DNA from 3 places in the Pedosphaera parvula Ellin514 genome. Region 2 is predicted to be linked to each of the others. Evidence: riboswitches for the same ligand, from Rfam matches in the RefSeq annotation. Region 2 holds a riboswitch; each other region holds the start of a gene.
What was found. Region 2 has a riboswitch for cyclic di-AMP ahead of CFLAV_RS19365 (amino acid permease). Riboswitches for the same ligand answer to the same signal wherever they lie in the genome.
Positions count from the first base shown of each region.

Region 1: another riboswitch for cyclic di-AMP. It lies ahead of CFLAV_RS05195 (SPFH domain-containing protein); the one in region 2 lies ahead of CFLAV_RS19365 (amino acid permease).
Region 3: another riboswitch for cyclic di-AMP. It lies ahead of CFLAV_RS29700 (SPFH domain-containing protein); the one in region 2 lies ahead of CFLAV_RS19365 (amino acid permease).

Region 1 covers NZ_ABOX02000005.1:13,061-19,954, forward strand. The annotation lists gene CFLAV_RS05175 (hypothetical protein) at 1-129, shown strand, start outside; gene CFLAV_RS05180 (hypothetical protein) at 342-1,118, shown strand; gene CFLAV_RS05185 (HEAT repeat domain-containing protein) at 1,169-2,071, shown strand; gene CFLAV_RS05190 (hypothetical protein) at 2,167-2,931, shown strand; gene CFLAV_RS35425 (hypothetical protein) at 3,035-3,172, shown strand; gene CFLAV_RS05195 (SPFH domain-containing protein) at 3,251-5,089, opposite strand; cyclic di-AMP (ydaO/yuaA leader) riboswitch at 5,271-5,437, opposite strand; gene CFLAV_RS05200 (amidohydrolase family protein) at 5,678-6,727, shown strand.
Region 2 covers NZ_ABOX02000027.1:51,758-58,651, forward strand. The annotation lists gene CFLAV_RS19355 (CHAD domain-containing protein) at 317-1,204, shown strand; cyclic di-AMP (ydaO/yuaA leader) riboswitch at 1,817-1,970, shown strand; gene CFLAV_RS19365 (amino acid permease) at 2,047-3,882, shown strand; gene CFLAV_RS19370 (DUF4855 domain-containing protein) at 3,865-5,001, opposite strand; gene CFLAV_RS19375 (ATP-grasp domain-containing protein) at 5,121-5,885, opposite strand; gene CFLAV_RS19380 (SMP-30/gluconolactonase/LRE family protein) at 6,016-6,894, opposite strand, start outside.
Region 3 covers NZ_ABOX02000073.1:14,009-20,902, reverse strand. The annotation lists gene CFLAV_RS29705 (DEAD/DEAH box helicase) at 1-2,211, opposite strand, end outside; cyclic di-AMP (ydaO/yuaA leader) riboswitch at 2,394-2,556, shown strand; gene CFLAV_RS29700 (SPFH domain-containing protein) at 2,664-4,136, shown strand; gene CFLAV_RS33430 (PAS domain-containing sensor histidine kinase) at 4,329-5,495, shown strand; gene msrB (peptide-methionine (R)-S-oxide reductase MsrB) at 5,662-6,063, shown strand; gene CFLAV_RS29685 (polyprenyl synthetase family protein) at 6,157-6,894, shown strand, end outside.

The DNA.
Region 1 (6,894 bases), on a different contig from region 2:
GAAGCTTGCCCGAATGGGAAGGTTTTGGTTTCTGTGAGTATGCCGCCCTGGATCGATGCTGGTTACACATATGCGCTGAACCGTACCAATGGTTGGCGGATTGTGGAGCGGAGAGAGCATTGGCCTTGAGGGGGAGTTTTTCTGATGGGGCGGCGGAGCAGCCCGCTGAGAGTTGCGGCAGTTTGACGGATTGAACGGCGGACCGCGTCCGCGGGTTGGCTCGATGGGCTGAGTTGAGTCACCGACGGGATTAGAATTCCGGGGTCCGGACTGGCACCATTCCACACGGGCATCAGCGTCATTCCACCATTTCAGTGGTTGCTGGCGCAGAAGGTTTTGGAGTGTTTGGCCGCCTACGCGATTGGCACGATGAATTGGATTATGTCGTGAGGGAGGTCAGGGATCGCGGCGCAACGCGTCCTTACCCCATATTGATTGCTGGCGCGGTATATGGAGTTGTGGGTCGCGTACGCGATTTAGGCAAGAGAGTGATTATAATCCTTGGCCATGTCAGTGCGGCGCCCAAGGGACTGGATCGCCCTACCTACGATTGCTGGCGCAGATGGTATATCGCTGGTGGAATTCTAAAGAGTTGTTTAAATAGTTGCGTGCAATCTGAGATGAAGAGCCATCTGAAGCGAGCGGGGATTTATTGCCTGCTGGTGTTGGTGGTTTTCTGGTTGGGGTTTCGGTTGATTTGTGAGTTTTGGCCGGTGCCGGTGTTTGTGGTGAAGGAGCGGGTGTTGCGGGCTGAGGAGATTACGGCAACCGCCAAGGCTTTTAACATTGATGAGGCGCATGTTTCCAAGACGACGAGGGATGCGACGGCTTGGCGGGATGCAAAAGAGAAGCCAGTAAGTGCTGGGGATCTGCGGCGGATACGGGCGAAGTTGGCTTGGGGGTGGAGTGGTTATTTGCCCACTAGAATTGGGGTGGTGGATTCCAATTCGGTGGAGGTTTTGGCAACGGTTGGCAAGTATTATAAGAAATGTACTGTGGTGAGACGCGAAGGGCGTTGGGTGGTGAGCTCGGAGGCGTCGGGGATGTATTGCCTGGATAGTAGAAGCATCATGGATCGCGTGGTTGATTGGTTGGGTTCAGTGATGCTGGGGGATTAGAACCACACAATTTGGTCGTTTTTGAATGGACGAGGATTTATGATTTGCGCATGGCCAAACAGGTTTTTCTGAAGCGATGGATTTTGATCGGGGTGCTGACCATTCTGGCTGCGATTGCGGTTGGGTATTGGAGGAAGCAGACTTACAAGGGGAAGTTGATTTCAACATGGTTCAAGGAGTGCTATAGTTTGGATGAAGTTGTTAGTGATCGGGCAAGGCAAGCGGTTTATGATATGGGTGTGCGGAGCGTGCCGGTGATAATGGAGCTGTTGCAAGCCCGTGATTCGCGTTTCAAGCAGCAAACAATTGATTGGACTCAAGAACATTTGCCCGTGCGTCTGTGGTTTCGTCGTGACGAGGAGAAACAAAGCAATGGACGCGATGCAATCGGGTTTCTCAATCCAGAAGCGAGGCGGGTGTTGGCCCCGGAGTTGAATCAAATACTGTATGATACAAATCATTGCAAGATTGCGGCACGTGCCCTGGCTGTTGTTGGAGTGGAAGGCATTCCGCACCTGAATGTAGCGCTCACCAATGCGGATGAGTCGATTCGCCTTCAGGCTGTTGACGCGTTGGCAAATTATCTATCCTGCACAGGGCGGGTAACGGAAATCGTCGTGCCGAATTTATGCGCAAATGCGCTGAACACAAATCAAGATTTCATAGTTCAATATTTTGCAGCGTACGCGCTGAGAAATATTAACAAGCGAGCGGACATAACTGTGCCGACTCTACTCCAGGCGGTTCGTAATTTTAGAAACTATGACCCCGCAACCTCTATGTATATGGCAGAGATCATGGAGGGAGTTGCTCAATTTGGAACGAATGCGCGTGTGGCAATTCCGGATTTCGTAAAGGCTCTTGAAGATACAGACTTCAGCATTCGAGGTGAGGCTACCAACTGTCTTAAACGAATTGATCCGGAAATGGCGGCGAAGATGGGAATACAGTAGATGGAGGCACGCGGATTCCCATCGTCCAAATCTTCTCCATTCTTCAGCGCGGTATGATGAGGGAGCATTTAGTCATTATTTTTCGTCTATTAAATATGAAACAATTCAAACTGTGCCTTGTCGCGATTTTCCTTGTCATCTCGACAGGCGTTGCCATGGCGCGCGCGGTTCGGACTTGGACTTATCAAGAGTTGTTGGATAAGGCTGACCTTGTGGCCATCGCAACTCCCACGGCCACTGATGACACCAAGGAGCATATTAATCTGCCGGGCTTCGATGGCCAGCGGGTCATTGGTGTTGAAACCAAATTTAAGGTCGCTGCGGTCCTGAAGGGGGATAAGGCGCTAAAGGATTTTGTTCTTCACTACTACCGGCCCGGGCCCGATGGCATGGTGGTTGATAACGGTCCGACTTTTATCTCTTTTCCCATTTCAAAGAAACCGACAGATCGCACAAGGACCTATATTCTTTTCCTTCTTCGAGAAGCTGATGGTCGCTATGCGTCAGTCGTCGGCCAGTCGGACCCAGGATTGGGCATCAGGGAACTTGAGGGGGTGTACAGCAGCGCGGTTGTTGAAACCCAGACTAAGCTGGGTATCGACGTTGGGAACGTTCTTAGGGAGTGCCAGACTATCAAACCCGGGATGACACGTGCGGAGCTTTCCAAGGTTTTCAGCACAGAAGAGGGTGGTCTTTCGACTGCCAAACATCGGACATATGTTTTTCACGATTGCCCCTACGTGAAGGTGGACGTTGATTTTAATCTTTCAGACCCGAAGCAGGATGTGCTTGATGAGCGTCCGACGGATACAATTGCCAAGATTTCCAAACCTTATCTCGAGTGGGGTGTTAATGATTGAGAAGGGGTACGTTTGGTGGATGTCTGAATTTGGGATGCGATGGCCAGCGTATGCGAGTTGAGGGAAAGAAAAGTTAGATCCCGCTCACACGGAGATGCTACCCATGAAACGATTGATGTTGGCAGGTTTGAGTCGTGGGGCGCGTGCGCGGGTGGGCGGACCGGGTTCGGCAGAATCACAGACGATGTCAGAATTCGAGTCTTTCCAGACGGGCACCAGTCTCATTCCACCGATTAATTGATTGCTGGCGAAATGAAAAAGGGGGCGGCGTCTCGTGGAGACACCGCCCCGGCCCACCTCCTGGGTCTTGTTTCCCGCTTTACGAAGTCGCAGTTGTGGTTGTGCTCGGCGGTGCGACGGACTTATCGCCGACCTGGTTGCGGAGCATGAGGCCGATCATGCTGTCGACGAGGCCGTTGCTGGCGCCGGCGTTGTTGACGGCGACGTCGGGCGTGATGCGGACGTTGCGTTCGCCCACGATTTGCATGAGTTGCATGACCGTGTAACCCTGCGTGCCGATGGCGTCGACACCAGCGCGATAGGCTTCGGCCTTGGCGTTACCGGTGGCGCGAATGGCTTCGGCTTCACCGAGGGCGCGGAGGCGGATGGATTCGGCTTCGCCACTGGCCTGCTTGATGTGCGCGTTGGCCTGGAGTTCGGCGATGTTGACGCCTTGCTCGGCGCTGACGACTTGTTGCTGGATGTCGGCCAGCGAGGTTTGGCGGACGAGTTGTTGGCGCTGTTTTTGTGCCGCTTCCTGGGTCTCGTACGTCTTCCGTTGTTCCTCCGCGATTTTGCGGTCGGTTTGCGTGGCCATCAGGGTGGCGGGCGGATTGATGTCGCCGATGAGCGTATCGATGGCTTGGACGTCGTAGGCGCCGATGGCGACGCGGATGTGTTCCGCGGCGTCGGTCTGGCGTTCGCTGCGTGCGCTGAGGAAATCGAGCACGGTGAAGTTCTGCGCCGAGTTGCGGAAGTAATTGCCGACAATCGGTTGCAGCACGTGATCGACGAGGTTTTGCATCGAGCCGACACGCGAGATGACCTTGGGGGCATCGAGCGCGCCGACGTGGATGATTTGCGAGACGTCGAGGTTGAAGGCAAAGCCATCGCGCGAACGCACGGTGATGGAGCTGAGTTTGGCATCGTAATTATGCGACTCGGTGCGATTGGCCCAGTTGAGGACGATGTTCGTGGTGGGCACGAGTTCGACCTTCATGATGCGAGTGTTGATGGGATGTTTGCCCGGATAGAGCGGCGAGACCCAAACGCCTTTGTGGCCAGGATTGACGAGGTCGCCATGTTTGAAGTCGACGCCGCTGACATCTTCGTGGGCTTTGCCGACGAAGGAGATAACCACGCCGACGTGGCCGATGGGGATTTGCAGCATCGGGACTTGTTCGACGTGCGCGAACCAGGGGTTGAGATTCCAGGTGCCCGACAGGAGAATTTGCTCCTGCAAGCCGCGTCGACCGCCGCCATTCAAGAAAGCCTGGGCGTTCTGGAAGTTGTCGTGATCGGCAATGATTGGGCCGGCGATTTCACTTTGCTCGATTGGACGACCATCGAGTGTGGTGACAATGCCGACTTTATCCGGCTCGACGTGGCGGAGTTGGAGATCGTGGGACATCATGCCGTGCTCCTGGGCGTTGTACGAGGTGATGACCGTGAACAGCGCGGTATTAATGCGGTACGTGCCGGCAGTAAGGATGCCGAGTTGACGGCCTTTCTCGCCGCCGTAGACGAGGAATTTGCGCGCGTCCTGGAAGTTGTCGCTATCGACGACTTTGGCCAGAATGCGTTCCGAGGGAATCGGCATGCCGTCGGCCGCGACGACGAGGGCGATTTCGCCTTGTGGCACGATGGTGACGGGGACTTTGATGATGCGATATTGCCAGCGCCAGAATCCGAAATGGAGACCGGGCGCAAGAGTATCGGCCTGATAACCGGCTTCGCCATTGAGGGCGAGGAGTTGGCCGGGTGGCAGGGATTTGCCGGGCGAGAATCGTTTGATGACCACGCCGACCTGACGTTCGTGGATGAGAACCGTCCCGAAAATCAGCGGACCTGCGAAGAGCAAGGCGCCGAGGATGACTGCCGCGACGCCAATGAGGGCGCTGGGGAACACCTGGCCGAGGATAAGAGTATTGGCCATCATAACAACCTTCTACTGAGGTTGCGCACCGCGCGTTTGTTTGCCGCCGGGTCTGCGGCTGGTCGCCGGCCTGCATGTTTGCGACAGGCCATGGCGATCAGTGATCGCTTTCCCGGTTGCCGCGCGATGCGACAACGCATTTTTTGTGGGGAGACCGTGAGAGCCGCGACATGCGGCCTTAGAGGATCGCCCTTCCAATTGCCGACGAGGTTAGCTGACGGGCTCGGTCCTGGAAGTGACCTTGATCGCGGTTACCCGCAATCTTACGCCCCATCCTCAAATTGCTTTGAGGAACCTGGTTCCCCCGCGTTGACCTTCAGGAAGGAAGGCCAACTTAGGCTGCTTCATAACTACACACGACCCATTCGCTCTTTTAAGAAAAAATGTCAATTGCGATCGGGAGGTGCGGAGGGTAAGTTATTGATGCAGAGGCTAATCCTACGGTTCGATGTTTTGGCTCCGGAGCAGAAGAAAGCTTCAAGTGGACTGAAATTGATTCTGAGAAGGGTTGATTGCAACACGGGATTAGGCATTGGAACAACTTGGACGATTCCATATGCTCGGAAGAATATTGGGGAAAGAAAAATCGAAATGAAACACGAGGTCAGTGACCAATCTGCAGGACCGTTGACAGCTAGGCCGACTAATTCCGGAGAACGCAAGCCGATTGATATGCACGTGCATATCGTGGGTAATGGCGCGGGAGGATCGGGATGCCGATTGCATTTGAGTGGATGGCACAAGCCGCTGGCGTCGATGATGCTGAAGGGGATTGGCTTGCCGAAAGAGGCGTTGACCGGCGATCTTGAGGGCTTGTATGTGGCGAAGTTATTGGAGTGGGTGCGTGGATCATCGTTGGGAGCGATTGTGATTTTGGCGCAGGATGAAGTGCGCAACGAAAAGGGAGAGGTGATGCATGGTGTGGGTTCGTTCTACGTGCCGAATGATTATGTGCTGAAGCTGGCGCGAGAGAATGCGGAGTTCCTGCCAGCCGTTTCGATACATCCAGCACGGCCTGATGCGATGGAGGAATTGGAGCGTTGCCTGGCAGAAGGTGCGGTGATGATGAAGTGTTTGCCGAATTGTCAGAATATTAATTGCGGCGACAAAAAGTTTACAAAGTTTTGGGAACGGATGGCGGAGGCGAAGTTGCCATTGCTTGCGCATACGGGAGGTGAGCACACGGTGCCGGTGGTGCGCAAAGAATTTGCGAACCCGAGAATATTGGAGTTGCCGTTGAGATGCGGAGTGACGGTGATTGCGGCGCATTGTGCGACGAAAAGTGGTTTGACTGATCCGGAGTATTTTTACGATTTCGCGAAGATGACGGAGGAGTTTCCGAACTTATATGGGGATACCAGCGCGTTCAACGTGCCTCTGCGCGGGCGGCATATTGATAAATGCGTATTGCGGCCGCTGGTGGAACGGATGGTGCATGGCAGTGATGTTCCGGTGCCGGTGAGCGGGATCTGGGCGTGGATGCGCGGCTATCTGGATTGGGATAGTTTACAAAAATGGGGTGAGAACCCCAATGTGCTGGAAAGAGATTATCAGCTCAAACTCGCCATGGGGTTTCCTATGGAATGCTTTACCCGGATTCACGACATCATGAGGCCCGTTGGGAAGAATTCTCCAAAGTAGCAATTCATGGGGTTTCCTTCTGCTTTTCCTTGAGGTTCAGGAGCTTGTAGAAAATTGCTCATAGGCTGTGGAATCGAAGCCGTTTATAAAAATAAAAACCGGGCTAGTCAGTCAGGGGGTGACCGAAGAGCCCGGGGAATTTTCGAATTAGTACAACAGTAGGATTA
Region 2 (6,894 bases):
TTTTTGACCAAAACATGCTAAATACGACAATTAAGAGTGAGATTATGAAGGATTCATCGCGACTGCGCCAGTTCAAAATTATCCCACATATCTGCTATTAAGACGTTGGGGCTTGGAGCCTATCCCAGTAGAGCATGTTACTCTTTTCAAGTGGTTGATAATCAAGCCACTTACCTACAGGCATAGGCTCTCAGAGTTTTGTTTCAGCAAATTGTGTGAATTCATGTGAGAAGAAAGCTTTGGATTGGAATCTGTCTGATCGCCTTACGGGACGGCTTGAAGTTCAGGTTGTGCATGGAAACTTAAAGGTTGAGGCATGGCATACGAAATCAAAAAGGGGGGAGAGCTTGAGGATGAGCTACGCCGTGCGGCGCGGAGGCAGGCTCGATGCGCGGTGAGGCATCTGAAGGAAAGGAATGCGAGGGGAGTTGGAGAGTCCGTTCACGAGGCTCGAAAGAATTTGAAGAAGATCCGTGGGTTGATCCGGTTGGTGCGCGCGAACCTGGGGAAGAAGTTTTACAATAAGGAAAATCGATCTTTTCGGGACATAGCGAAGGTTTTGTCGGCCCGAAGAGATGTCGAGGTTTTGATCAAGACGCTCAAAAAATTTCGATCAGCTCATCGGTTTGCAGCCTCGAATCCGGCACTGACAAAATTGCACAAATCCTTAATCAAGCAGGAGAAGGAAGTTGCCGGAAAAATGAAGCATGAGAGCAAACAAGTATTGAAAAATCTTAAATCCGCGCGGCGACGCACAAAGGATTGGCCGATTGGGAAGATCAAGCGATCTGACCTTTGCATTGGCTTCAAGGCAACTTATCGGCGGGGACGCAGGGCCTTTCAGAAAGCCCGGACCCAACCCAGTCCGGAGAATCTACACGAATGGAGAAAGCGGGTGAAAGATCTTGGATATCACTTCGCGCTGCTCAAGCAGTTTGGTTCGAAGAGATTGGGTTCCTATTGCACCGATTTAACATTGCTGGGTGATCGCCTTGGTGATGATCATGATCTCGTGATGTTGGCGACGGCTGTGCAAGCTAATTTGCCTACTCCGCACGAATTCGCCACGATTTCAAAATCAATTGATGCCAGCCGAAAACCATTGCAGAAATCAGTTTTTCGCCTGGGGAAAAAGCTGTATGCCGAAATACCTAAAACTTTTGTCGTTCGAATAAAAAAGGACTGGGCAAGGCAAAGAAAATAAAATCAGTTCAATCGTCACGAAAATGTCACCTGATTTCCATTTTGATGGAACACTACGCAGCCAAACTGCTGGATGATAATGTGCATCCTGACACTGATTTACATTTTTCTAGTGTTGCTCACCGCGCGGTTTTGCCGGCTTAGCCGGGAAAGGCGCGGAGGTTTCGCAGATTTATAAAATCCAGGAGATAAAAACGATCAGGAGAACTGCGAAAAAGAAAAACAGGCCGCTGAGAATTTTCTTGCCATTTTTCGTGCAGGCAGTGGAGCCGCAGTTCTTGCATTGGGTTAAACTATCAGAAATCCGATGACCGCAATAACCGCACATGTTAAAAGATGCCATAATTCTGAAAATTAGAACGGCTTGGGTTGATATCGTTCAAACTTCCCAAATTCTTCATCCAGAAAATCTTCTGAGCCTTCCGAGATCAGTTGTTTTTTTGGAAGAAGATCCTTTAAAGGATTTTCGCATACGTGCGAGGAAACTGCAAATTCATGAATTTGAAACTTTGCATGATTTGGTATAAAACTGCCTGTAGCCTAATGGGTTGCGCGTTGGATTGCCATAGCTCGCTTTGACTTGACAGGCGGGCACTGATAACAGTTTTAGTTAGTTCTTTGTCTGCTTAATGGTCTGACCTGTTCAGGCCAGCGGGGAACCCAGATTTTCCGGTAAAACGGATTGGGGCTTACGGTGCCTGCGGCATCGGGAACACTTAGTGGTTCCAGCCCGACAGCTAACCTCGTGTGCGTAAACATTAAGGGCAGGAAGCCTTCCAAGACTTTCTTACCCAAACAGAGTGCCTATGGCACTTTTTCCGCAGACCGCGAAAGGTGTGGTCTATGATTGCCAGTAATACACGGCGTCCCCGCAATGTGGATGCGCCGAGGGCGGCCGCTATTCTTTATGGTGACTGGGGAACCAGCAAGGCATACGTGATTGGTCTCGCGTTTGCAGTGGCTGGCTACAGTTCGTTTTGGCTGATCGCCGCCATGTGTTTGCTTACGGCCCTGGTCGGGGTGAATTACATGTCCATCTGCAAACACTATCCCGATGGCGGGGGAGTTTATGCGAGTGTGCGGCATCGTTCGGAAATCATTTCGATTGTCGGAGCGTTTCTGCTGATTGCTGATTACATTGTAACAGCGGCCATCAGTGCGTTATCAGCCTTTCAATATCTGGGCTTCGCGCATCCGGAGATTTTTGCCGCGATTGCGATTGCCTTGATCGGCGGTTTGAATTTCTTCGGACCGAAGAACACTGCTGGTCTGGCCTTTCTCATCTCGATTCCCACGCTGGTGGTGGTGGTGCTGTTGGGGATTTTTTGTCTGCCACATTTGGGAACCGCGGTGCACAACCTGCAACCGCTATCAGGAGGCTTTTGGAAAAACTGGAATGGTTTTGTCGGAGTGGTATTGGCGTTGTCCGGGGTGGAAGCGATTGCCAATGCGACGGGGGTGATGAAACTGAATCCAGGCAGCACAGATGCGAAACCGTGCGTTTCCAAAACTTCGAGCAAGGCCATTCTCTGGGTGATGATTGAGGTTTGTGTCTTCACCGCGCTGCTCGGTTTGGCAATGCATGCTTTGCATGGGCTGCAGATCAACAAGGACGATGTCGATGCTCCGGGTGCGACCGGGGTGCGGGATTACATGCTGCGTTATATGGCGCAGGTATTCGTGACCGGACCATTTGGACTGGCCGCTGGCCATGTTGCCGGCGTGGTGGTGAGCATTGTGTTTGGGTTGCTTTTGCTCTCGGCCGTGAATACCGCCATTGTGGATTTGATCGCCATTTCTTACTTGATGTCACGCGATGGAGAGCTGCCAGCCTCTTTTCAAAAACTGAATAAGTTTGGTGTGCCAAACCTCGGCATCATAGTGGCGACGGTCATTCCGGCGATACTTGTCCTGGCGGTCAAAGATATGGCCGGGTTGGCGGATCTTTATGCTGTCGGGGTGGTGGGAGCCATCGCGACAAATCTCGGGGCCAGTTCGACAGACAAGAAGCTTGGGTTGGCCAAATGGGAACGAACGCTGATGTTCGTTACGTTCCTGATTATGGTGGCGATCGAGATTTCGCTCTTTGCGGACAAGCCGAGTGCGCGGGTATTTGCTGTTACAGTGCTGGCGGTAGGTTTGATATTACGCGGCCTAGCAAGCGAACATATTCAGAGGAAGAAACTGGCTGCGGAGACAAGCGGAGCTTTTGCGAACACGATCATTCCCACTCCGATTGCAAAAACTGAGGTCGTTGCTCCATCGCAAACAGCGACTGGCGTCCCCATCATGGCGGCCATTCGAGGATTGGGGAAGACATTGGATTTTGCCATCAATGAGGCGAAGGAGACGCACCGGCCCCTTTACCTGCTCTTCGTGCGCGCACTGCCAGTGTTGAGCGAGCTCGACCAGACACGGAAGTGGCAGGACGATGACGAGGCTCGCGAAATTTTTACGCTGGCGAACGCGCGGGCGGAAGGGCATCCAATAATTCCCTGTTATGCCGTAAGCGATTCCGTGGCGGATACAATCGTTGATATCGCGGCCACGATGGGAGCGAGCCATCTCATTCTTGGCGCGCCCGAACGCAAAGGGCTCGTGCAGATGTTGCGGGGAGATGTGGTGCGGAAGGTATCAAACGATCTTCCGGAAGCCATTCATCTATTGGTTTACGCCTGAGGCTGGCTTGCTGTTGCGAACTGCCCTGTCCGCCAGGTCCTGTCGATCCAGAACCCAGCGGGCAAGGCGGTCGTAGAATTGACGGTGTTCGGGTTTTTCGGACTTGGAAATCTTGATGAATGCACCACCACCTTCGTAGTAGGCGATGGCGGCTGAACTCTTGATTCCATTGGTTTCAAAAGCATTCAGATAAGGCTGCAGGCGTGAGCCGAATCTTTGCGGATCGGTGATGAGTCGACCATCGAGTTCCAGCTCCATGCCCATGCTGTGTTGACGGGCAAAGTCACATGCCTCCTGCAAGCGGCTAAGAGGCAATTCGGGATGAAAGAAGTAGTTCGGCTGCTGGTATGCGACGTCGAAGCCGAGTTGTTTCCAATCACCGGAATGAGTTGAGCGCCAGTAAGGAATCCAGAAGAAGCTCAGTTTGTTGGAACGGATGTGATTGCCGATTTCGGGAAGGATGATCTTTCGTGAGTCGGGTGCACTTTCTGCGATCCAATAGAATCCGGCAAGCTCAAGATGCGCAGGGGCGAGCTGCTTCCATTTTTCAAGAGCGGCCTGAATATACCAATCGCAGGCGGCGATACGATCCGTTGGATTCGTGAAATTGAGTTGTTTACCTGCGATTTCACCCCAATCGGTTTGCGTATGATTTGGTTCAGGAAGTGTGATGACCACCTGGCGTGGGCGGAGTGGTTTGCCGATGCGTTTCTCGGTATTGCCGATGGTTGTTTCCAGGGCAGGAATCGCATGGCCGGGTTCGAAAAAACGATTTAGAAGCCATTGCCATTGCTCTTTGTGAGCCGGCTTTTGTTTCCATCCCTCCTCGAATTCGGCTCCCTGGCCATCCTTGAATTCCAGGAACAAGAAGCCATCGAACAGCCATTCTTCCTTGCCGGTCGTGCGATCAGCATAGCTGACGTATGGCTGAAGTTCATCCAAGGTCCAGGCTGGCCGGTTACTCATGCCGCAATAGATGATCGTGAGATCGGTGATGTTTGGCCTGGTGGTTTGGTATAATGGAAAGTTAGCCGTATTGGTTTCTGCAGCTCGTGACACCCGGCGTAATCCGAATACGGTGACGATTACCAATAAACAATAAATCAAACATTTGTTCACGCAGTAACAGAAGCTGGAGCACGAGAAGATATTCAAACCGAATTTAAAAGAGATTCGAAGATGAGTTAAAACAGAGGGCATTGCGGATACTAAGTGGGCAAAGCGGTACGCAGAGAAGCCTAAGACCCCTTCAGTTTCCAACCATAACCACCCCAAGGTTTGTGTTGGAGATGTGCCCAAAAAGCCTCGGCAATTCTTCGGTCCATTTCCCCAAGAATTTCAGGATCGTTGATGTCACGATCCACATGATTGAAGACACCATCCGTTCCAATTTCCAGGACCAGCCATTTGCCATTCTGCTGAATCAAATCCACGCAACCGAAGGATTCCAAAAGCCCGGCGGCTGAAAGGGTGGCATGTGCTTGATCTTTGGCTTCTGACGGAGGCTTATCTAAATGAACGTACCGAGCGCCGCGTGCATGAGCCACCCATGGTGATGGTTTCACGCCGGAAGGAAACCTGCGTACGTTGAATCCAAATATGTCACCAGCAACTCCGTAGAGTCGGTAAACTTCAGGATTCTCCATGCGCACAAATTCCTGGACGATGTAAGGAGTCGGCCAGTCCGCAGGAATCGTTTCAGCGGGTTTGAGGAGGCGATGACCACTGGCACCGCAAGAAATCGGATATTTCAGAGCCCATTCCTTTGGCGAGTGCGAGACTAGAGCATTCACCTCTTGCGGCGTGTTCAGGAGATGGGTTTCTGGCGTGGAGATTTTGTGCTTCAAAAAGAGTTCAGCCTGAAGTCGCTTATCAGATGCAACTCTGATGGATTCGAAAGGAATGAAAAGCTTTTCAGAAGGGGGAGAGGTTTTTTCCCAGCACAAAAGGTAATTAAACTCGCGTGGCGTATCAGACACCTCCACCCATAAGACTTGTGTCATGTGCCGGGCATGTTCTTCAAATGCCCAAGCACCGCTTCCCTGATTTACAACGGTACATGAGGGTAAAACCGCACTCTCCCTATTCATGGTAGAAAGAGTGCAGGACCCGAATTGAAAAGAAAAGCTGGAATCAGAGATGCGGGGTTGGCGGTTTGATAGGTGTTTGAGAGGACAAGACACCTTTTGCCTTGGTTTTGCGCTTGTAAACCTTGTCGCCGCAGGTGACGTAGAGATCGTCGAAGTTGCTGCCACCAAGGACAACATTGGAGAGCCAGGCTCTTTGTGGTTTTGAGATAATGCCGTTGACGCGGCCAGCTTGATCACAAACTTGCACGCCCATTTCGGTGGCGACGTAGAGCCGCCCCTGGGTATCAACCGTCATGCCATCAGCACCGCTTTGTGAGGTGCCGTTGGGTGTGTGCAAATAAAAATATTTTTGTTTGTCTACCAAAGAACCATCAGACTGAATGTGAAATGAGTAAACAAATTCACCATCGGTGTCAGCAACGAGCAAAAGACTTTGGTCCGGTGTGAACCTAACGCCATTCGGCTTCGTAATACCTTCATCAACGACACGCTTCTCACCCTTGGAATTGATAAACCAGACTTTGTGATGGGGTGGATCTGTGAAGTAGATTTCCCCTTTGGAGTTGACTGCGATGTCGTTTGAATCCGCGTCCTCAGCAATGACAGTTTCCTTTGCATTTTCGTCATAGGATACGATGCGCTTTTTGCCGTTCTGACAGGCGTAGAGCTTACCGTCCGGGCCAAACATAAGCCCGTTCGCAGCGAAGGTGTTCTCAGCAAAGACAGAGACTTTGCCATCGAGACCAATTTTGTGAATGCGATTGTTGGGGATATCGGTGAAAAAGACTTCGCCTTTGATGTTGGCGGCGGGACCTTCAGTGAATTTGTAGCCGGAGCAAATCAATTGCCATTGCTCGCCTGGAATCAGAATGTCCATCAGGGGTTGTTTGGAATCCTTGCCGGCAGTGATGGCAGCAGGATA
Region 3 (6,894 bases), on a different contig from region 2:
ATGGCAGGCGATTGCGAGACGACCACCCCAACGATTTTCTTCGCCACAAAAACGGAATCCAGCATCCAGATTGGCCAGATCATAAATCATTTCTTCCAATGGGTACGAGGTATCCTGCAGTCCGGCGGCAATGGCAAGACCATCGCCCTGGGAGAAGAAGCTGACTACCTGCCCGCGTTGGGTGGGGACACCGGCAGCATCAACCAGACCGAGGCGACGCCAGAGCAATGCTGTGCCGGTGCTGGTTGGTAATTCACGGCAAACCGGAACGAGCACGCACCGTGCACAATCCTCGTGCAGCACTTCGCGAGTCATTGGTTTGTAGAGCGCGACACCATGGGCATCCACCGGCACACGCATGGAAAGGTCGGCAATGCTCACGTGAGCGAGAATGCGCTGCCCGTTATTCGTGAACCGAACCACCGGCGTCCTCTGCAGAGCGAGCTTTTGCTCTACCAATGGGGCAATCTTTTCGGTCCAGACCGGGAAAGGTGCCTGCCGTCCATTCCAGTTGGTCAAGCGGCGGACCCACTTTGCAATGATGACCCGGTCTTCGCCCAAGCGATCGGCAACAGTCATGGAGCGCCCGTAAGTTTTGACTCCACCTTCTTCTGACAAAACGGATAAATTGCCGGTGCCCACTTTTTCGAGCGCGTCCGGTTCAGTCAAGGCAGAGCGCAATTCAGCGGAGGCGATTCTGAGCCCCTCGTCCTCCGCAAACCCAACAGCTTCCGCCTGAGCTTCCAATGTGGGGACAGGAGTGGTGGTCGCCTCCACAATTGTGGGCATGATGAAGATCTCTCGTAGTGGCTTTTCGACCGGAGTTGGGAAGCGTTCCCACTGACCGCGGCTATTGAGCATTTCCCTGACATGTTGGCGAACATGCCGAGCCCGTTCGGCGTCCGTTTTTAATCCGCAAGGAACAACGGGATGTTTCAGTGATTCTTCGACTCCAAGAAAAACTGGTTTGCTGGTGAAAAGGCGCTCCTGCACTTGGACAGCTTCCAGGAAAGGATCGCGTTTATGATTTGCCGCGGCAGTCATGATGCCGAGCAAAGCGCTCCAATCAACCGCGCCGCTGCGAGACAAATGAGCGGAATGGGCATCAAGAAGGCGGAGTTCATTAGCCGTGATGAGGACAAAACCGGTTTCGTCCAGACCGCGGCGTCCCGCACGGCCGAACATTTGGAGAATCTCATCAGAACGCAATGGTTGCTCCTGATAATCACGGCGATATGAGGCTCCAGCGAGTGCGACGCTGCGCAACGAAAAATTTATTCCCGCAGCCAGGCCCATGGTGGCGACCACAACCCTTAGCTGGCCCGCTTTCGCAAGCGGTTCGATCACCCCTGCACGTGCGCCATAACTTAAACCGCTGTGATGGTAGGCAATGCGGGTCTTGAGCATCTTGGCCAGATGATCTCCAACCAGAAGTTTTTGTTCACTACCAAGTTGAAGCGGATTGGGAGTCGGGATATACCGGGCCAACTCGGCGGCCATGGATTCCGCTGCCTGACGTCGAGGTGCGAAAATGAGGATTGGACCAAGGTCCTCGGCAAGGCATTTAGCGACCAGACGCGGCCAATAACCGCGGATTTCACTGGGGACATGAAAGCTAAGGTTGTTGGCGTGAACTTCCTCCAGTGGCACCGGGCGGTGGTCGTGACGAATCAGAACAGCCTGACGACCAAGCCTTGAGAGCCATTTAACGAGGTCCTGCGGATTGGCCACACTGCCGCTGAGCAGTAGGAGTTGGGTTTGCGGTGGAGCGAGAGCCAGGGCGAGTTCGTAGTTCAGTCCACGATCAGGGTCGCCGATCATTTGATACTCGTCCACGACCAGCAGGCTGGGACCATCACCCTGAATGAGACGGTTCTTTTGCGTTTCCAGAGTCGCCACAAGAATCGGAGCATTCAGGTTTTCTGCGAGGTCGCCAGTCGCGATGCCGACATCCCAACCTCGAGCCCGCCATTCAGCGAGTTTGTCGTTTGCCAATGCGCGGGTTGGAACGGTGTAAATTGCCTGACCACGGTTTTTGCCCGCATTGGACCAAAGTTCGAAAATGAGCGTCTTGCCGGAGCCAGTGGGAGCTTGCACGACAACATCCTTGCCCTCACGCAGAGCAGCTACGGCCTGCTGCTGCCAGATGTCTGGAACAGTGACCTGATTCAGGACGGGAAGATTGGCAAGTTGTTCTGCAAACGATGACACGCGCAAAACATAGTCGAAAAAATCAAAATCCGAAATGGATAAAATGTTTGGATGTCTGCGAGGAACAATGGATTGCGGCAGGCAGAGTTCGCATGCCAAAGGACGTTACAAATTATGGGGGGAATTGTAGTCCCAATCAGTGTTGACATTTTTCTCCGTTGGTGCGAATACGTCATCAACTGAAGTAGCAGCAGCCTAAATTGGCGCTCCTTCCTGAGAGCCAATGCGGGGGAACCAGATTCCCGGAAAACCGGGACGGGGCGTAAGGTCGCGGGCAACCGTGGCCAAGGTCACTTCCAGGACCAAGCCCGTCAGCTAACCTCGTCGGCAATTGGAAGGGCGATCCTCTAGGGCCGCGTTTGCGGTCCCCACGTTCACCCCACATAAAAAATGCGTTGCATTGATGCACGGCAAATAACCGTGGCAGCAGTGCAACCCTATCGGAGTTGGTTATGACCTGCTGGGTTATGATTGGCGCGATCAATAATGCGTCGGTTGTTTCGATGGCCGGATTGGCACTGGCTGTGTTGGTTCTCACGGTTCTGGGGATGGTGTTCCTGCGGAAAAATCTTGTCCGACGAATTGCCCTTTTTACATTGCTAATGAGTGTGATTTGGGGTTCTGAAATGTGGTGGCTGACCGCAAATCAACCGTCCATGGCTGCGCATCTGGCAGTCCAGCAACTGAATGGAGGAGATGTCAACGCGCGGAATGTAAGGACGTTCGACGCAGCAAAAGACGCCGTTCAAGTCGCGGCGGAAATTGCGACACTCCTGGTAACGTTGGGATGCTTTGGTGTTTATCTCCAAGCCTGCTTTATGAAGTTAGGCAGGGTTTGTACCAAAGCAACGACGCCGGTCACTTGCGTGTTGATTCTATTGACTTTGACAGGGTGTATGAAGCCATTTGACCGGCCGGAATATGTGGAAATTGACACTTCTGAAACTGGCTTCCTGATTCCTCTGGAAGGAGATTCGACACAACAGTCGCGTTTTCAATCCGAGGATTATTTGAAACAACGGAAGGTGGCGGCGAAGCGAGTGCAGATAATCCATCGCTGGTCGCAGGAGGGCCGGATGGGCAATGATGGCAGGTGGATTCCAACCGTGCGCCTGGTGAAGGTAAATCGTTCGCCGGTAACGCGCGAGTGGTCCTCGGATTCCGGTTCTCCGGTCGGGGGACAAGCACGCACCCGAAGCACGAATGACAAGGCCGTCTGGATTGAAAGTTCGGATAGTGTTGGTTTTAGCATGGGCTTTAACTGCACGGCGTTTATATCCGAGGATGACGCCGCAAAGTTTCTGTATTGGTACCCGAGCGGTTCCCTGGCGGATGTTATGGACCATGAAGTGCGTGGTCGCATCCAACAAATAGCGGCTGAAGTAGCAGCGAGATATCCACTCGATCAGTTAAGATCGCGAAAACAGGAGATTGCTGATGCCGTGAAAAAGGATGTAACCACCTTCTTTTCGACCCGTGGCGTCACGGTGACAACCGTCGGAATGTTTGGCGGAATGACCTATGAGAATCCTGAGATTCAGCGCGCGATAGACCAAACATTTATCGCACAACAGTTGAAAACGGTTTCCCTGGCAAAATATGAGGCGCAACAAAAGGAAAATGAGCGCATCGAATTGGAAGCAAACGGTCTCGCCGAAAAAGCGAGACGTGAGGCCTCAGGGTTGGCGGATGCAAAACGCACCGCTGCCTCCGCTGAAGCCCAGGCGATCCGGGAAGTGAGCAAGGCTTTGAGTGAAGCCCAGCAGAACCCGCTGCTTTATCAATTCAAAGCCTTGGAGGTGGAGAAAGCGAGAGTGGAAAAGTGGGACGGAAAATACCCCACCTACTGGATGGGAACCGGGACGGGTGGTCCCAACTTGATGCTGCAGCTGCCTGCACCTGGCGGGAATGCCTCAACACACTAGGACGCCGGATGGACGAATCAAGGGGTGTGAGAGGGAGCCGGTTGGCTACGGAGCCAGCCGGCTTGCTTTTTAGGTTGGGGAACGGGTTGCGAAATTGTCCATCTCAGGGCAAAATAAACGGTTGTTAATGTGAAAAGCGTTCGCTTGTTTCTAAGTTAAATGGGCATTGAACCCCGAGAGTTTCCAGGCCGAATGAAGTCGGAAAGTAGAAATGGTGGATTGGAGTCTCGACCGCCGCAAACCATTGAGACGGTTTGGCCGCGGAAATCTCGTCCTCCGTGGAAACGGTTCGGCCTCGCGTTGCTGACCACCATGGCGGCCTTGGCAATCGATTTGGTCTTGCGCAACTTTCTAAGTGAGTCTTCGATCGCCCTCTACATTTTGGCAGCAATGTTGAGCGCCTGGTACGGCGGCTTCCGGGCAGGTGCGGTAGTCGTGGTCTCAACCGATTTGATTAACCTGTTGCTTTTCAATAACCCGCATTTCTCGTTGGCGGTTAAAGTGCATGGAGCCGAGCGTTTAGGTGTATTTACGAGCGTGGCTTTACTTGTAAGCTGGCTGGTAGATCGAAGCAAGAGGGCGGAAGAAGCCTTTAGGATTATCAACAAGGAACTCGAACAGCGAGTGGCTGCGCGAACGGCTGCGCTTGAGGAATCCAACAAACAATTGGAAGATTTCAGCTATTCACTCGCACACGATTTGCGGGGACCTTTGCGGACGATGGCGGGATTTGCCCACATTTTAGCTGAGGATCACGGTAATGAACTCAGCGAAGGAGCGCGGGATTGTGTTCGGAAGATTCAGCTATCCTCCCAGCGCATGGGGCACCTCATGTTGGATCTATTGGCTTACACGCGATTGGCGAGAGCCGAGTTTAAGCCGCAGAAAGTACATTTGGGAAAGCTGATTGAGAGTTTGCTGGTCAGAATGGAGAATGAAATAACCCGGTGCCACGCAATCGTTCATGTGCGCAGGCCGTTGCCTTCCGTTGTCTCGGACCTGGAAACTCTGGATAACGCACTGATGAATCTTCTGACTAACGCGATGAAATTTACTTCTCCCGGCGAAACACCCAAGGTGCAGGTGTGGGCGGAGGAACGTTATCCAGGAGTTATGCGGTTGTGGGTGGAGGATAATGGGATCGGGATTGAGCTACAATATCGAGAGCGCATTTTTGGGATATTCGAAAGATTACACGACAAGGATACTTACGAAGGAACGGGCATTGGACTCGCCCTGGTGAAAAAGGGAATTGAGAGAATGGGAGGCCGGGTAGGGGTTGAATCGATACCCGGTCAGGGAAGCCGTTTTTGGATTGAGCTCCCGACAGATAATTGTGAGAAGCAGGAGGAGGAGTAAACGCGCACCGCACAGATCTCGCGGGTATGTTATGTTGATTCCGATGGTGAAACAAAAGTATGTCATTTTAACACTCATGACGGTGTTGCTATTTTTGGGCTGGGGCCTGATTCATGCTCAGGGTGGCACTCAGAATACCAAAACAAATTCGATGTCCAAAACCATGATAACTGAAAAAATCATTAAGACGGATGCTGAATGGCAGAAGCAACTCACGCCGGAACAATTCAAGGTAACCCGCAAAAAAGGAACCGAGCGGGCCTTTACAGGTGAGTACGCGAACAATCATGAAAAAGGGATTTATAAATGTGTCTGCTGCGGACTGGACTTGTTCAGTTCCGATGCCAAGTTTGATTCTGGAACAGGTTGGCCGAGTTTCTGGGCACCGCTGAGTGCTGAAAGTGTGGAAACCAGGTCAGATAACACCTTCTTCATGAAGCGAACCGAAGTATTATGTCCTCGTTGCGAGGCTCATTTGGGACACGTTTTTGACGATGGCCCCAAGCCGACGGGTCTGAGATATTGTCTGAACTCGGCGGCTTTGAAGTTTGTTCCAGAAAGTAAGTAAAGCCGGGAAAGAGTAAGTAACCGCAGCAGATGGCCTTCCACCTGTATCTTAACAGGTTGACTTGGGGTAGTCGCAACCTTAGATTGGCACAGCATGTTTGCTGCCGATACTAGAGCGGTTGTTGTTCCCGTCACCGGTGCATCGCAGAAAGAAACCCATGCTACATGGAAACATATAGCGGAACCGGTGGAACCCTTTCTGGAGGCTGTAGCCCAGCGTTTGGAAAAGCAGGTCAGGGAATTCGACCCTGCAATTGTACCTTATGCCGAGTACGCATTGACCGGCCAAGGGAAGCAGCTGCGTCCTGCCTTGGTGGCGCTTAGTGCGAACGCGAGTGGAACACTTAATGACTCTCACGTAACCATCGCCGTAATCATTGAAATGGTGCATTTGGCAACACTGGTGCATGACGATGTAATGGACGAAGCCGAGATTCGCCGTGGCCGATTAACTTTGGCGGCGAATTGGGGAAATGAAATAGCAGTACTTTTTGGTGACTGCCTTTTCGCACATGCCTTAAAACTGGCAGCCAGCTTTCCCACACCGGAGATATGTCGTGCGGTAGCGATGGCAACCAACACGGTTTGTTCGGGAGAAATTTTACAAACTCAACAGCGGAGAAATTTTCAGTTTTCCCAGCCGGAATATTTCAAAGTTTTGGAAATGAAGACGGCAGAGTTGTTTGCATTGTCTTGCGATTTGGGAGCCTGCTTAACCGGAGCCCCGGCAGTTCAACGAAACGGTTTGCGTCAGTTCGGGATGGCATTAGGAACAGCCTATCAACTCTATGACGATTGTCTGGACCTGTTTGGTTCAGAAGCTGCGGCTGGG